Regions from separate parts of the Pseudoalteromonas sp. 5Ae-yellow genome, predicted to be linked through region 2. Evidence: riboswitches for the same ligand, from Rfam matches in the RefSeq annotation. Region 2 holds a riboswitch; the other holds the start of a gene.
The links. A riboswitch is a leader RNA that binds a small molecule or an ion and turns the genes downstream of it on or off. The one in region 2 is predicted to bind cobalamin.
Positions count from the first base shown of each region.

Region 1: linked by a shared signal. The riboswitch ahead of H4J63_RS10660 (TonB-dependent receptor domain-containing protein) and the one ahead of H4J63_RS05910 (ABC transporter ATP-binding protein) in region 2 are both predicted to bind cobalamin.

Region 1 covers NZ_JACGWD010000034.1:25,949-34,133, reverse strand. The annotation lists gene H4J63_RS10695 (hypothetical protein) at 1-145, shown strand, start outside; gene coaD (pantetheine-phosphate adenylyltransferase) at 178-669, opposite strand; gene H4J63_RS10685 (TetR/AcrR family transcriptional regulator) at 868-1,533, shown strand; gene thiI (tRNA uracil 4-sulfurtransferase ThiI) at 1,914-3,371, shown strand; gene H4J63_RS10675 (ketopantoate reductase family protein) at 3,397-4,299, opposite strand; gene H4J63_RS10670 (VanZ family protein) at 4,292-4,645, opposite strand; gene H4J63_RS10665 (YajQ family cyclic di-GMP-binding protein) at 4,798-5,280, shown strand; cobalamin riboswitch at 5,447-5,631, shown strand; gene H4J63_RS10660 (TonB-dependent receptor domain-containing protein) at 5,668-7,518, shown strand; gene msrA (peptide-methionine (S)-S-oxide reductase MsrA) at 7,755-8,185, opposite strand, start outside.
Region 2 covers NZ_JACGWD010000014.1:13,690-21,874, forward strand. The annotation lists gene H4J63_RS05900 (LysR family transcriptional regulator) at 1-634, shown strand, start outside; gene H4J63_RS05905 (porin) at 801-1,742, shown strand; cobalamin riboswitch at 1,805-1,939, shown strand; gene H4J63_RS05910 (ABC transporter ATP-binding protein) at 2,186-2,998, shown strand; gene H4J63_RS05915 (iron ABC transporter permease) at 3,000-4,004, shown strand; gene H4J63_RS05920 (cobyric acid synthase) at 4,009-5,493, shown strand; gene cobO (cob(I)yrinic acid a,c-diamide adenosyltransferase) at 5,486-6,085, shown strand; gene H4J63_RS05930 (cobalamin-binding protein) at 6,085-6,945, shown strand; gene ung (uracil-DNA glycosylase) at 6,942-7,604, shown strand; gene H4J63_RS05940 (DUF3545 family protein) at 7,712-7,900, opposite strand; gene tal (transaldolase) at 8,124-8,185, opposite strand, start outside.

The DNA.
Region 1 (8,185 bases), on a different contig from region 2:
TTGGTGGCTGTGGATGCTGTATGGTTTTCTTATGCCTATTATTGATATCACTATGGCGCTAATACTAATTATCAATAAAGATTTGCTAAAACTTGTTTGGTTAATTAAAAAATTAAAATCATCATCTATACAAAAGCCAAATTAGCGCATACAAGTTATGCGCTAATTCGGGAAGTGTTATTGGGCACCACAGCCCAGTTTAGTTTTTAGAGCTTTGACAATTACAGGATCTACAAACTCGCTTACATCACCATTGTGACGTGCTACTTCTTTAACGAGCGTTGATGAAATAAATGAATTTCGCTCTGCGGGTGTTAAAAATACACTTTCTAAATCAGGATTCAGGCGGCGGTTCATGTTAGCTAATTGAAATTCATAGTCAAAATCAGATACCGCTCTAATACCACGAATAAGCACATTAGCATTGTGATCGCGCGCAAGGTCAGCCAATAAGCCAGAAAAACCAATGACCTTAACATTATCTAAGTGACTTAAAATAGAGTTTGCAAGTTCAACACGTTCTTCAAGGTTAAAACAGGGTTTTTTACTTGGGTTGTTCGCAACCGCAACTAATACGGTATCAAACATTTTAGCTGCACGTTGAATAAGATCTGTATGACCATTAGTTAGTGGATCAAAGGTGCCCGGGTAAATTGCAATAACTTTCATAATGTTCACTATTTATGATTTTAGCGCTAGTTTAACAGTGTTTATGCCACAAAGCAGCCTAGCTAATAAAGCATATAAACACTTACTTTCTTTGAACAGATCAGTCCAAGGTTTGAGTGTTTTAATGATTCATATTTGTTTATACTGTTTACCTCTTTTGAGTGTAATGTAGCCTATAGATAATTTGAGTATTAGCATATGAATACCAAGGATAAAATAATACACACCAGTATTTTGTTGTTTAACGAAAATGGTGAGCGTGCAATAACGACAAATCATATTGCATCAAACTTAGGGATGAGCCCGGGTAATCTTTATTATCATTTTAAAAATAAAGAAGACATTATCCGTCATATTTTTGCGCTGTATCGCGATCATTTAAATACTCACTTTAAACCTATTAATAAAGATGATGATGCATTTAATCATTTAACGGCTTATTTAGATTCGTTATTTGAATTGATGTGGCGTTACCATTTTTTTTACGACAATCTTGGCGATATACTCGCCAGAGACACTGAGCTAAAACAAGCTTACATTGATTTTCAGTTAGAGTTATTAGAGCAAGTTCGTAAAATTATTCTAGGTCTTCGCGATAGTGAAATGATTGCTATTGATGAGCAAGATGTTATTGATTTAGCCCATACACTAAAGTTAACTGTTAGCTTTTGGACGCCTTATATTAAGGCTCGTAGGCCAAGCGGTACCCTTGCTGAGCAAGATATATATCACGGTATTTTAAAAGTACTTACATTATTTAGAGCGTACAGTACCGATAAAAGTATCGATAAAATGAACCTGCTACGCGAAAAGTACACCGAGTTAGCACAACAAGCCTTAGGGGCTGTGACCCTTCAGGATTAAAATTTGTTCAATCTAGGGGCGATTAAATCGCGATGCGAGATTTGTAATCTTGTGGGCTCGGTAACTGCTCCTGCGTTACCTTACTGACTACATCTATGTAGGCAACAAAGAGTTAATTGCCCTAAGGCAGAATCCTTCGAGCAGCGTATGTTTAGCATTTATGCTACGTTATCGCCTATTTATAGGGAATAACCACGCTACATAGGCTCTGCCTTGCTAAAATACCAAACACACTGCTGCAAATTTAACCTCGAAAGATAAACAGGCCCTCGCGGTTGCTTAGTCGATAATTATTGGTTGTTTCCTAGACGCTGAATTTTTTGCTATAATCGCGCGCCAAATGCCTGGGAGCGCGAATTCCCGCAGTCTAAGAGTGAACTATGCTTAAATTTATCGTCAAACTACATCCTGAAATAGCCATCAAAAGCCGTTCGGTCCGTAAACGCTTTACTAAAGTGTTAGAAAATAACATTAAAATTGTATTGCGACGTCTTGACGAAAAAGTACAAGTAAGAAATAACTGGGATAATATTTCAGTTGTTACAAAGCTTGAAGATGCACAAGTTCGTCTTGATTTTATCGACAGCCTTAAACGCATACCTGGTATCGTTCAGTTTATTGAAGTAACTGAGACGCAATTTGAAACTCTCGATGATATCTATCAAAAAACAATAGCGTTAGTGGGTCACACAATTGTGGGAAAAACTTTTTGTGTGCGTGCTAAGCGTATAGGCCAACACGACTTTACCTCGACTGATTTAGAGCGCTATGTTGGTGGTGGGCTAAATCAACATATTGAAGGCGCAAGCGTTAAGCTTAGCCGTCCAGAAGTAACAATACGCTTAGAAGTAAAAGACGATAAAGCTTACATTGTTTCGCAAACGCATTTTGGTATGGCGGGCTTTCCACTACCAACGCAAGAAGACGTGCTTTCACTTATGTCGGGTGGTTTTGACTCTGGCGTAGCAAGTTACCAAATGATTCGTAAAGGCGCACGTACGCACTTTTTATTCTTTAATCTAGGTGGCGCAGCGCACGAGATTGGTGTTAAGCAAGCGAGCTATTTTTTATGGAAAAAATACAGCTCAACACATAAAGTTAAATTTATAACAGTTGATTTTGAACCTGTTGTTGCTGAAATTCTAGAAAACGTTGAAAACAGCCAAATGGGTGTTGTGCTTAAACGTATGATGATGCGAGCAGGAAGTGTAGTGGCTGAAAAGTTGAACATTCAGGCGCTTGTCACAGGTGAAAGTATTGGCCAAGTATCTAGTCAAACATTAGCGAACTTAAGCGTGATTGACCGTGTTACTGAAACGCTTATTTTACGCCCGCTAATTCAAAATGATAAACAAGAAATTATTAATCTTGCTCGCCAAATTGGTACAGCTGAAATGGCTGAAACGATGCCTGAATATTGTGGTGTTATTTCTAAAAAGCCGACAGTTAAAGCCAAAATTGAAGTAATAGAAGCCGAAGAAGAAAAGTTCGATTTTGATGTGCTAGATACCGTAGTAAATAACGCGCGCATAATGGATGTACGCGATATTGACGTAGAGGCCAAGCAAGAGCTAAAAGAGGCTGAGTCAGTTGCTGATTTACCTGCAGGCTCTGTAGTAATTGATATTCGCTCACCAGAAGAAGAAGAAGCTGCACCGCTTGCAATCGATGGTATTGAAGTGGTGCATTTGCCGTTCTTCCGTTTAGCTACTAAGTTTGGTGATTTACCAAAAGACACCGACTACTATTTATATTGTGACAGAGGCGTAATGAGCCAACTACAGGCACTTATGCTGCACGAACAGGGCTTCGAAACGGTAAAAGTTTATCGCCCGTAAAGTTAAAAGCTTATATAAGCGTGGTTTATACCACGCTTTTTTTTGCCTGAATTTTGACTAACAACTCATCGTTGTAAGGCGTTGGAATACTGTGAAGTTTACCTTGTTGGCTAATATAGCCACATATAGCTGATATTTCAGTTTCTCTATTGTGAGCTATATCTTGCTGCATTGATGAGTAATTATTTGCGGTTAACTCCATTATTTTATAAGCGGTATTGAGCGCTTTAATTAATGGGATATTAAGCCCTTGAGCCTTTGCAATATTGCATGCTTCAGTGAGTGCATTAAAAATTATTGTATTGTACTTAGGTGCACGTAATTCGCCATTTTTTACATTACTTAAAGCGCTTAATGGATTAATGGCAATATTGACGAGTAGCTTTTCAAAACGAAGCTGCTGAATGTTATTAGTAAACTTTAGGTTGGGTATTACTTTAAAAATATCAGCTATTGGCGCACTATTTTGAAGTGCAAGCTCATTACAGCCACCAATAACGCTTTGTCCTTCACCTGTGTGTTGCACAATATATTGGTTTGATTTAAAGCCCGCTATGCTTGTCGTTAAAAAGTAGAGTGCTTGATGAGTGTTTAGCTGGTTATTTATCTCATCAACGTTGCCCATTCCATTATGCGAAAGTACAACAGAGCAATGTGTCGGTAAAAGTGGCTTTATTTGAGAAAACGCATCAAGCACTTGAAAAGCTTTAACGGTAAATAAAATTACATCAAATTCAGTTGCTTTATCTAGCTGATTTAATGAAATAAATTTTGCGTCAATTTTTTTTGATGCACCCTTACCTCTACTGTAAAAGCGGGTGTTTGTTGGGTTTTTACGAGTTAAAACACTGACATTATGCGATGCGCTCAAAAAGTGGCTCAGCAATAAGCCAATAGCGCCATCGCCAACGATTAAAATATTAGCCATGTGGGTTCTTTTTTCGAGGTGTAAAAATTACTCTAAGTAAAAAGTAGCTTGCAGCACCTGCAAAATCAGCAAAAAAATCACCAAGTGATGCTTGCCTATAAGGGAGTGCGTCTTGCATTATTTCTATTGAGGCGCCATAACCTGCCAATAAGAGTATTTGAGCATATAAAGGAAGCTTAAAAGCCTTGTCCATTATTATGGCTAATATAAAAAAAATCCCAAAATGGGCAACTTTATCAACATGAGGAAATAAATTTACAACGCCACCTTTTATTTCTTTGGCAAATAAAAAGGTGAAAGCCACTATGCTGATTAAAAAAACTGCTTGATAAACACGCCTTGTCACGACAAATCCTAAAATCGCTTAAAAAAGAGGCGCAAGTATATCAAACTAATTTAGTATCGCACCTGAACAAGATGCAGAAAAATGTAAAGATTTATAATTTTAGCGTTATAATTGCCACATAAAATTAAGATTAAATAGTTAGGAGTATACTAATGCCTTCATTTGATATTGTATCTGAAGTAGAAATGAACGAAGCTAAAAATGCGGTTGATAACGCAAACCGTGAACTAGAGACTCGCTTTGATTTTAGAGGCGTTGATGCATCTATTGAGCTAAACGATAAAACAATTAAGCTTAAAGCAGAAGCTGACTCTCAAGTTATGCAGTTGTTTGATATTTTAGCGGGAAAAATTTCAAAGCGCGGTATGGATGTAGCTAGTTTAGAACTTCAAGATATTAGCCGTGCAGGAAAAAATGTATTTCGTAACGTTGGGTTAAAGCAAGGTATCGAAAAAGACATGGCCAAAAAAGTGGTTAAAGCCATTAAAGATTCAAAAGTTAAAGTACAAGCCGCTATTCAAGGCGAAGAAGTGCGTGTGACAGGTAAAAAACGTGACGATCTTCAAGAGGCTATGCAAGTAGTGCGCAGCGCTGAGCTAGGTCAGCCTTTTCAGTTTAAAAACTTTCGTGACTAAAGTGCACCTGCTAGACCCTAGCTAACGAGTGTGTTGAATGTATTAATAAAAGCTAAACAGTAATGTTTGGCTTTTTTTCTGTGAGGTTATTTTTCGTATTTATCATAGGTAAATCTAGCTTTAGCTATATAGACGTCCATTGACATTTGTAAACAAAATACTCACAATAGCGACATATTTTCAAGGTGCTTGCTAGCCACTTCATGTAATGATTTTTTTAGCAGGATAATCGGGAAGTTGGTGCGTTTTCATGATGACTACAAGCCCAACACTGCCCCCGCAACGGTAAAGTATTGCATATTTTGATGTGCTTACTGAGTCCGGAGACCGGCCTTGATGCTATCTTACTTACTTAAATCTTTGCGGTGGGCAAAGGTAGGGGACATCATGTTAAACAAAATAACTTTAGGCGTTGCTATTTCTGCTGCGCTTTCATTTTCTGTGTCTGGCGCAGAGCAATCAATTGAAAAAATAACCGTTACAGCTAATAAATTTGAGCAATCAATCAATGACGTTTTAGCAAGTGTAAATGTTATTGAGCGTGCAGAAATAGAAGCAAGCAACGTACGCGATTTACCCTCTCTTTTAAATACAGTTGTTGGTCTTGATATTGTAAGTAATGGGGGCTTTGGGCAAAAAGCGGATGTATTTGTACGTGGCGCGTCGGCAAAATACACATTGGTTTTGGTGGATGGTGTTAGGATAAGTGATGCGACATCGGGGAGTGTGTCGCTTACTAATATCCCTGTTAATAGCATTGAACGTATCGAAGTTATCAAAGGTGCTCGCGCGGCCATTTATGGTTCAGATGCAATCGCAGGGGTTATTAACATCATTACTCGTGATGCAATTAATAATACCTTATCTGCAACATTTGGTAGCAATAGTTACTCAAACTATCAGCTAGCAGGTGGGGTAGCTAAAGATGCGTTGAGCTTTAAATACAATGCAGGTTATGAAGAAACAGATGGCTTTGATGTTACTGAAAAAGACCCTACTGCTGCAATTACTAAAGATCATGATGATGATGGCTATAGAAATAAAAATATTGGTTTTAACTTAAGCTATCATACTGAAGATTTGGGTCAATTTAGCGCACAAGCACAGTATAGTGAGGGTGAGGGTGAATACGACTCGGCATACTCTAGCGACGCTTATGATTTTGAAAACTATATAGCTAAATTAGGTTGGGAAAAAAGCTCTCAAAATTATAATCAAGGTGTTTCAGTCAGTTTATCGCAAGAAGAAAATGAGCAAACAGGGACTGCAGTAAATACTTTTTATAGTACTGAACGTTTTGAAGCAGAATATCGTGGTCTATATACTTTAACTCAAACACTAGAATTAAGTGGCGGTGTTAATTTATTACAAGAAGATTTATCCGGTTCTACAGCAACTTCATTACATGAAAAACGCGATAATAAAGCATTATTTATTGGTGCTTTTTATGACGATGACATATGGCTTGCTAGTGCTGTTATTAGAACCGATGATTACGATTACCACGGTCGCGCTAATACATACAGCACAGGTGTTGGTTATAAAGCTAATAAATATATTAGTGTTCGTGCAAGTCACGGTACAGCATTTAGAGCACCATCATTGGTGAACGCGTTTGTAACGAATAGCCTCTATTATGTAGGTAACAGCGATATTAAGCCCGAAGAGGCTGTGAATAATGAGCTGGGCATTACGCTTACAACAAAATGGGGTCGTTACGATATTACTATTTTTGATAATAATATTACAAACTTAATTGAAAACCAATATGACGCTAATTTGGGAAAATATGTCCCTTCAAATGTTGCGCGTGTGTCTATGCAAGGGGTTGAAATTAGTGCTGAGTTTAGCGCATTAGGATTTGAACATAACGCTAACTTAAGTTTTTTAGATACAGAAGATGAAACTACGGGTAAAGAGTTAGCGCGTCGTCCATCTGAAGCATTTAATTATACACTTACTAAAAGTTGGGGATATTTTGACGCCAATCTAACCATGCTATATCGCTCATCTCGCGATTCAATTTCATACTACGATACAGAAATTGCAGCGTTTACTGTGTTTAATATTGCTGCTAACTATCAGCTTTTAGATAATCTAGCGCTACATGCACGTATTGAAAACTTAACTGATAAAGAGTACTTCACTGCGGGTATTGGCTTTGCCGCAAGTGGTGAGCTTTTAGGTTACAGCGCACCCAGCAGACAAGTATTTGCTGGGATTAGCTACCAGTTCTAAGTTTATTATTTAGTTATAAAAAATACAAAAGCCCGATAAGTTATCGGGCTTTTTGCATTTTCTGTTTACTTTTAAGTTATACCAACCTGCATAGACCTCTAAACAGTTTAACCGATTAAATCATACGCTAACGTCGTTATAAATTTTTATTTAGAACCACTAGATATAAAATTTTTGCCTAGTTAGAGCGCAATTTTATTATCGTTAAATAGCTTCTATACTTATGCAGATTGGTATTAATCAGCTAAGAACTCTTTAAATACGGTTTCAAATTTGTGTAACTTAGGTGCTATTAAAATACTACAGTAACCCTGCTGTGGATTTTCGTTATAGTAATCTTGGTGATAATGCTCTGCTGGGTAATACGTAGTGGCAGGGCTGATTTCTGTCACAATTGGCTCAGCGACATGGCTTTGCAGTTGAGCTATCATTTCGTTGGTTTGCTTAAGTTGAGCTTCATCGTGATAGTAAACAACACTTCTATATTGTGTGCCTATATCGTTACCTTGGCGATTCAATTGTGTTGCGTCATGCAGTGTGAAAAACATTGCTAAGAGTGTTTCAAAGCTAACTACAGTCGCGTCAAATTCAATTTTAACAACCTCAGCGTGACCGGTTGTGCCTGAGCATACAGAGTTATATGTTGGGGCGTCAGTTTCGCCACCAG
Region 2 (8,185 bases):
AGATGTTGCGCTTGCCGATAATATGCATAAGCAAATTAGCTTAGCAGGAACGCCTAATATTTGGGATGCTTTTTTACAGTTTGGTATAACAAATATTGTATCGGCGATGCCGGGCGTGTCGTTGGTTGCAGAAGTTAAAGCACAACAAGAAAGCACTCGACTATTATTAGAGCGCACGCTTGATTTGGCAATATTGTTTGATCCACCAAAAGTAGACGAGTTAGTAGTAGAGCGAATTTGTGAGTTGCCAATCATTCCTGTAAGCGGATATGACACAGCAACCAACGAAAACTTTTTTGATAATCAGTATGTATATGTTGATTGGGGAACTACTTTTTCTCTTTGGCATGCACGCCAGTTTACAGGAAAAACGCCACCTTACTTTAGAACTAGCACAGGACGTATTGCACTTGATTTAATACTGCAATGTGGCGGCAGTGCATTTATACCTCAAGTATTGGTAGAAGGGCATTTAGAAAAAGGTGAACTGTTTCATGTTAAAGATGTAGAAAATACCTCGCGAGACGTGTTTATAGCGTATCACAGAGACAACGAGCAAAAAGAGTTAATAGAAACCTTAGTTAATTTACTATCGCAAATGACGCCAAGCTTGTCATTAAAGAAAAGTAAGTAAGTTCGGCCGTTTATTAGGCTTTCATGTTATTTTGATTTCAAATTTAATGCATTTTTATTAACAAAAAAAGACATTAATATTTCCATTGTAATATTACTGTCATTTAGCGGTGACAAAATGCAGCAGTTTTAAAAATTAGTCTTTTGTGATTATCCAAGGAAATAACATGAAATTTGTAAAATCGAGCTTATGCTTAGCACTATTAAGTGGTTTATCTTTTAATGCACTTGCCGACGTAGACATTTACGGTAAAGCGAATGTAACAGTGCAATCATCAGATGATGGCGAAGGGTCTTTTACTGAGATAAAAAGTAATGCATCTCGTCTTGGTGTTAAAGGTTCTGAAAAAATAAATGATAGTTTAGAAGCGGTATATAAGTTTGAGTTTCAAGTTGATGTGTCTGATGCTGATTCAAAAGGCGATAACGACGATAACGACGATAACATTTCTGCGCGTAACCAATACGTTGGTTTAAAAGGTGCGTTTGGCCAAGTGGTTATTGGTCGTAACGATACTGCGCTTAAGCAATCTCAAGGCAAGTTGGATTTATTTAACGACCTTGAAGGCGACATTAAAAATGTATTTAAAGGTGAAAACCGCTTAGGAAATACAGTTAGTTATTCATCAAACTCATACGAAGGCTTTAAAGTACTTGCTACTTTTGTAGCTGAAGATGATGTAGACGCTGATAACGGTTACTCAATGGCAGTGACCTACGGTGACGTGGCACTTAAAAAGAGCGCGGTATACGCCTCTATTGCAGCCGATAGTGAAGTAAATGGCTACGATGTAGTACGCGCGTCAATCCAAGGTAAAGTTGAAAACTTTAAGTTAGGTGCAATGTACCAAACACAAGAAAAAGTTGACGGCAGCGCAGAAGCGGATGGTTATCTATTAAATGCAGCTTACAGCATGGGTAACAACACATTTAAAGTACAATACCAAGACATGGACTTTGACGACAGCGACGATAAGTCAGCAATATCAGTTGGTCTTGATCACAAATTAAATAAAAACATTAAAGTATTTGGCTTTTACTCAAGCTTCGACATGGACAACAACGTTGACCAAGACTACGTAGGCTTAGGTATGGAATACAAGTTTTAACTATTCGCTAAATTAGTTAAAACACTCCCTTTTTAACCGCGCTCTTTTGAGTGCGGTTTTTTTTTGCTTTAAATTATTTACTTAGCCGCCCATAATAGAGCTTCATTTGGAATGAGGTGCGAGTCCTCGACTGTTCCCGCAACTGTAATTAGCGCAAAGCTTTAAGTCAGATACAAATGGTATAATACCAATTTTATTAAAAACATGATCTTTCTAGCGAATTAAATAACTTACTAACTTCGTTAAAAATTATTCATATAGAACAAGTATATGTCATAATTTCCGCCTTGTTATTAAGCTATTTATTTGTCGCTATAATAAATCACTAATTTAATGCAATTGGTATGAATTCTTTTAACGAGCGGCTTTACTCATTTTTTCTTGTAGTGCATTAGTATTTTTATCGCATTTTTAGTGAGTTTAATCCCGTCTAGGACTGACTATTGCACACTCAAACGCCATTAAATACACCATTGCTAAACGTTAAAAACGTATCGTGGGATATTGGCAATAAAACGATTCTCAAAAAAATAAACCTTAAAATAACCACAGGTAAATTTGTTGGTTTGATTGGTCCCAATGGCGCAGGTAAATCGAGCTTATTGCGTTGTCTATATCGTTTTAATAAACCAAGTAATGGCGTTGTAGAATTTAACAGCACAGATATTTGGCAGCTAAAAAGCGATGAGTACGCAAAAAAAGTAGCGGTTGTTTTACAAGAAACCCCGTCGCAATTTAACTTAAGCGTATTTGATGTTATTGCGCTTGGGCTAACGCCTCATAAATCGCTATTTAGCTCAGTAACTAACACTGATAAACAAAAAGTTATTCAAGCTATCAATACCGTTGGGTTAGTAGATCATAGTGATCAAAGCTTTGAATCACTCTCAGGCGGTGAAAAGCAACGTGCCTTGATAGCCCGCGCCATAGTTCAGCAACCTCAACTGTTAATAATGGACGAGCCAACTAGCCATTTAGATGTTAAATACCAAATACAGGTGATGGAGCTTGCTAAATCGTTGGGTGTAACGGTGTTTGCATCGTTTCATGATTTAAACTTAGCCTCTGCAATGTGCGATGAACTAGTGGTTATTAAAAATGGTGAAATTACGCATTCAGGTGCGCCAAGTGAGGTATTAACCGAAAACATTCTAGGTGAGGTTTTTGGTGTCTGCGCTCAAGTAAATAACCACCCGCAAATATCGAAGTCGGGAAATAACATTCCTCATATCACTTACTTTTATGGTTACAAATAATATGAGCACAGTTAATACTCGCCAATCACTTGCGCTATTTATAAGTGCTGCAGCTGCTTTATTTAGCTTATTTGCAGCACTTAGTTTTGGCGCAGCAGATACCTCACTACAAGATGTACTTAATAGTTTTTTGCTCTCAAATGATGCCTCTTTTAATACGCGTATTATTTTTGAACTAAGAATGCCACGCACATTACTCGCTTTTTTAGCAGGCTCTGGCTTAGCCATTGCGGGGCTTATTTTGCAAACGGTAACGCGCAACCCCCTAGCCGACCCTTACTTATTTGGTATATCGTCGGGTGCCTCATTTGGCGTGGTGTTACTTATGGCGCTAGCAGGTATTAGTGCAGGTTTTATGTTATCGGCAGCAGCGTTATTAGGTAGCTTACTCGCTATGAGTTTATTAATTCTTATTGCAGGTAGGCAGCAAAGTGCACAGGTAGAATCAATGCTATTAGCTGGCGTTGCTCTGTCGTTTTTATTTAGTGCGTTTACCAGTTTGTTGCTTTATTGGAGTGACCCTCAGGCGGTAGCCGCTATTTTATTTTGGACACTGGGCAGCTTTGCTCGTGCGCAGTGGGCTACGCTTTGGTTGCCTTTATTGGTAATTACATTGTGTACGTTTGTAATGCTGAGCTTTAGAAGACAACTCAATGCCATGTTACTTGGCGATGAAAGCGCAATTACATTAGGTGTCAGGGTCCAGCGCTTTAGAATACTTATGCTAGTTTTAAGCTCATTAATTACCGCTGTGCTGGTGGCTATGTGTGGTGGTATTGGGTTTGTAGGATTAATGGTACCGCATATTGTGCGCTTTTTTATATCCCAAGGCACCATCGCTGGCTTACTGGTAACCAGCTTGGTGGGCGGTACATTTATGGTGTGGGTTGATGTACTTTCGCGCTCATTGCTGAAAAACCAAGAACTGCCCGTAGGTGTTATTACTGCAGCTATTGGTAGCGTGTTCTTTTTGAGTTTATTGTTTTTTAGAAAGCGAAGGGTGTAATTCCATGAAAACCTTAATGGTGCAAGGCACTACTTCCGACGCAGGTAAAAGTACCCTAGTTGCAGCCCTTTGCAGGGTATTTGCTAAGCTAGGGGTAAAGGTTGCGCCTTTTAAACCACAAAATATGGCACTTAATAGCGCAGTAACAAAAGATGGCGGCGAAATTGGTCGTGCGCAAGCTTTGCAAGCAATAGCGGCTAAAGTAGAGCCCGAAATAGACTTTAATCCTATTTTACTTAAACCTAATAGCGATACGGGCGCACAAGTGATTATTCACGGAAAAGCCATTAGCAATATGGAAGCGGGCAAATATCACGACTATAAAAAAGTGGCGATGGATGCAGTAATTACCTCACATAACCGCTTAGCTAAACGTTTTGATTTACTCCTTGTTGAAGGAGCGGGGAGTCCTGCTGAAATAAACCTGCGTGAAAACGATATTGCCAATATGGGTTACGCCGAAGAGGTAGATTGCCCTGTCATTATTATTGCCGATATAGATAAAGGCGGTGTGTTTGCACATTTGGTAGGTACATTAGCGCTACTAAGCGAGTCAGAACAGGCGCGCGTAAAAGGCTTTGTTATAAACCGCTTTAGAGGCGATATAGGTTTGCTGCAAGGCGGGCTTGATTGGCTTGAAGAATACACAAACAAACCCGTACTTGGCGTATTACCTTATTTGCACGATCTTGCGCTTGATGCCGAAGACGCCGTCGCAATTGATAATAATGTAACCAACGCCACAATTAATATTGCAGTGCTACTTGTTCCCCACATTAGTAACCACACCGATTTTGATGCACTGCGTTTGCACCCAAACATTAATATAAATTACGTGCGCCATACGCAAACGATCCCAGACGTTGATCTGATAATTCTCCCAGGCAGTAAAAATGTGCTGGGCGATTTAAATTTTTTGAAAAATGAAGGCTGGGACACTCAAATTAAGCGCCACTTACGCTATGGTGGCAAAGTACTTGGCATTTGTGGCGGCATGCAAATGCTGGGCAATACAATCAACGATCCAGATGGTATTGAGTCGTCATTAAAACAAGTGAATGGGCTTGCTCTATGCGACTTTGAAACCACGCTGACGGCACAAAAAGTATTAACTAAAATAACCGCTACACTGCTTTTAAATAACCAACAAACACCCTGTAGTGGTTACGAAATACATGCAGGGATTAGCCAAGGTGCAGCGCTTAATAAGCCATTTTTAACCTTTGATGAAAGCCATCCACATGGTTTTACGTTTGATGGCTTTATTAGCGATGATAACGCCATTGCAGGCACCTATTTACATGGTTTATTTGATGAAGCCGATGCTACATCGCAAATTTTAAAATGGGTAAAACCAAGCGCCTCAATTAACCCAATTAGTATTGCCACTCATCGCGAGCAGCAGTTAGAACGATTAGCAACCATGTGCGAAACGCATTTAAACATACAGCAAATTATCTCGATTTATGAAGGACACAATAATGACTGAACAAAACAACGATAAGCACAAGCAGCGCCAACAAAAAGTAAAAGAACAAGTGGATGCGCGCGTTGCTGCAGCACAAGATGTAAAAGGTATTTTTCAGGTAATTACCGGCAATGGTAAAGGTAAATCAACCTCGGGTTTTGGCGTTGTAGCACGCTGCGTAGGGCATGGTAAAAAAGCAGCCGTTTGCCAATATATTAAAGGTACATGGGAATGTGGCGAGCGTAATTTATTACAAGGTGCAGGCGTTGAGTTTGTTGTAATGAACACCGGTTTTACCTGGGATACGCAAAATAAAGAAGCCGATACCGCAGCCGCCCAAGCAACATGGCAAGAGTCAAAACGCATGCTTGCAGATAGCAGTATTGATTTAGTATTACTCGATGAGCTTACGTATATGGTGACCTACGGCTACGTTGATTTAGATGAAGTGGTAACAGCGCTTAATAACCGCCCACCAATGCAGTCAGTTATTATTACAGGGCGTGCAGCGCATCGTACTTTAACCGACCTTGCCGACACAGTAAGCGAAGTACGTAATGTAAAACACGCATTCGACTCAGGCATAAAAGCGCTAGAAGGGTTTGATTACTAATGCTTAAAGCGTTTTTTATTGGGCTGCTGCTTTTTAGTGTATCGGGCAGTGCACTTGCAGAGCAGGATAATGATTCTAAAAAGCTGCGCATAATCGCGCTTGCACCACATATAGTCGAAAACCTATTTGCCATAGGGGCGGGCGATAATATTGTGGGCACAGTTGATTACGCCGACTACCCTGCTGAGGCCCAAAGTATTGAGCGCATAGGCGGTTATTACGGTATCTCGCTTGAAAAAGTATTGGCGCTTAAACCTGATTTAGTAATTGCGTGGAAAAGCGGAAATCAAAGCGAAGATTTAGCCCAAATAGAGCGCCTGGGCATAAAAGTATATTTAAGTAACCCCACCACAATCGCTGGTGTAGCCGACGAGTTACTTACTTTTGGTGGATTTACAGGGAATATTGAGCAAAGCCAGCAAGCGGCAAATGCATTTACACAAAAACTAAACGGTATAGTTAAAAGCCAGCAAGATAAAAAAAATATTACCGGGTTTTATCAGTTATGGGCTGAGCCCATGATGACAGTAAGTAAAAATACGTGGATAAGCCAACTGATTGAAACATGCCATGTAAGTAATGTATTTGCACAGAGCGTTACAGATTACCCGCAAATTAGTATCGAAAATGTCATTGTTACTAAGCCACAAGTTATTATTATCCCTGATGAAAAATCAAAAACATCACAGCCGGTTGTTAATTGGCAAAAGTGGCCAGAAGTGCCAGCCGTTAAAAACGATCAATTTATTAGCGTAAATGCCGATTTATTACATCGTTTTACTCCGCGCATGCTAGATGGACTCGCGGATATGTGTGATAAAATAGACGCATCACGTAAACAGATTAAGAGTACACAATGAGCGATTGGGCTACATTTTTAGAAAGTGAATTACAGCAACCTTACATGCAGCAAACGTTAGAGACTGTGGCTAATCGCCGCAATGAAGGTGTTGCTGTTTATCCGCCTGAACCTCAAGTATTTAGTGCTTTTGATGCCACAGCACTAAATGACATCCGCGTTGTAATTTTAGGACAAGACCCATACCACGGAGAAGGGCAAGCGCATGGCTTGTGTTTTTCGGTATTGCCTGATGTAAAAAAGCTGCCGCCGTCGCTTAAAAATATGTACAAAGAGTTAGCTACCGATATCAGCGGTTTTGCTGTTCCTGAACATGGGTACCTGCAAAGCTGGGCAGATCAGGGCGTGTTTTTACTCAATACAGTATTGACCGTTGAGCAAGGGCAAGCGCATTCTCATAAGCATTTAGGGTGGGAGCAATTTACCGATAATGTAATAGCGCATATTAATAAATACCGCGAAGGTGTGGTATTTATTTTATGGGGTGCACATGCACAAAAAAAAGGTAAAGGCATAGATAGCGCTCGCCATCATGTTTTAAAAGGGCCGCACCCATCACCGCTTTCGGCGCATAGAGGCTTTTTTGGCTGTCAGCATTTTTCAAAAACGAATGAGCTATTACAAGCCCAAGGTGAAAAACCGATTAACTGGCAGGTGTAAATAACCTGAGCTCTGAATAATAAATTTATCTCATGCAGCTCTTTTCAGCGCATTAAAAAAGGCTTCCATATATCGGAAGCCTTTTTGTTTAGTTGGGGCGTATTGAATTAAAAGTCGAGCTCTTCAATTGCAATACTGTCTGTAAAGTAGTCTAGTTCTTGTAGTTCTTTACGTAGGCGCTGTTTGTCTTTTATTGCTTCTATTTCACGCCATTTTCTTTTTTTATTTTTCTGAGAGGTTTTCCTTGTTGTATCTGGTCCTTCTAATATCTCTAATATATCGTTTAGGCTATCCATGAACTTCTCCTATTGATTTTATTGACCTCAAGAATACCTATACCACAGGCCTAGTTAAAATAGAATAAAAAAGTGACAGTTATGTTACATAAGTGTGATTAATTGATGAAGGTTTATACGAAGATTATATGAAGTCGATATGAAGATTATATAGAGGGGTAGCGTATTTTAGGCATAAAAAAACGCCGCTATTGCGACGTTTTTAAAACACGATTATAGCAAATTACATTGCTTTAAAGCGCGCCTCTAGTTGTTCTTGTGCATCAGCAAAAGAGCGAATACCTT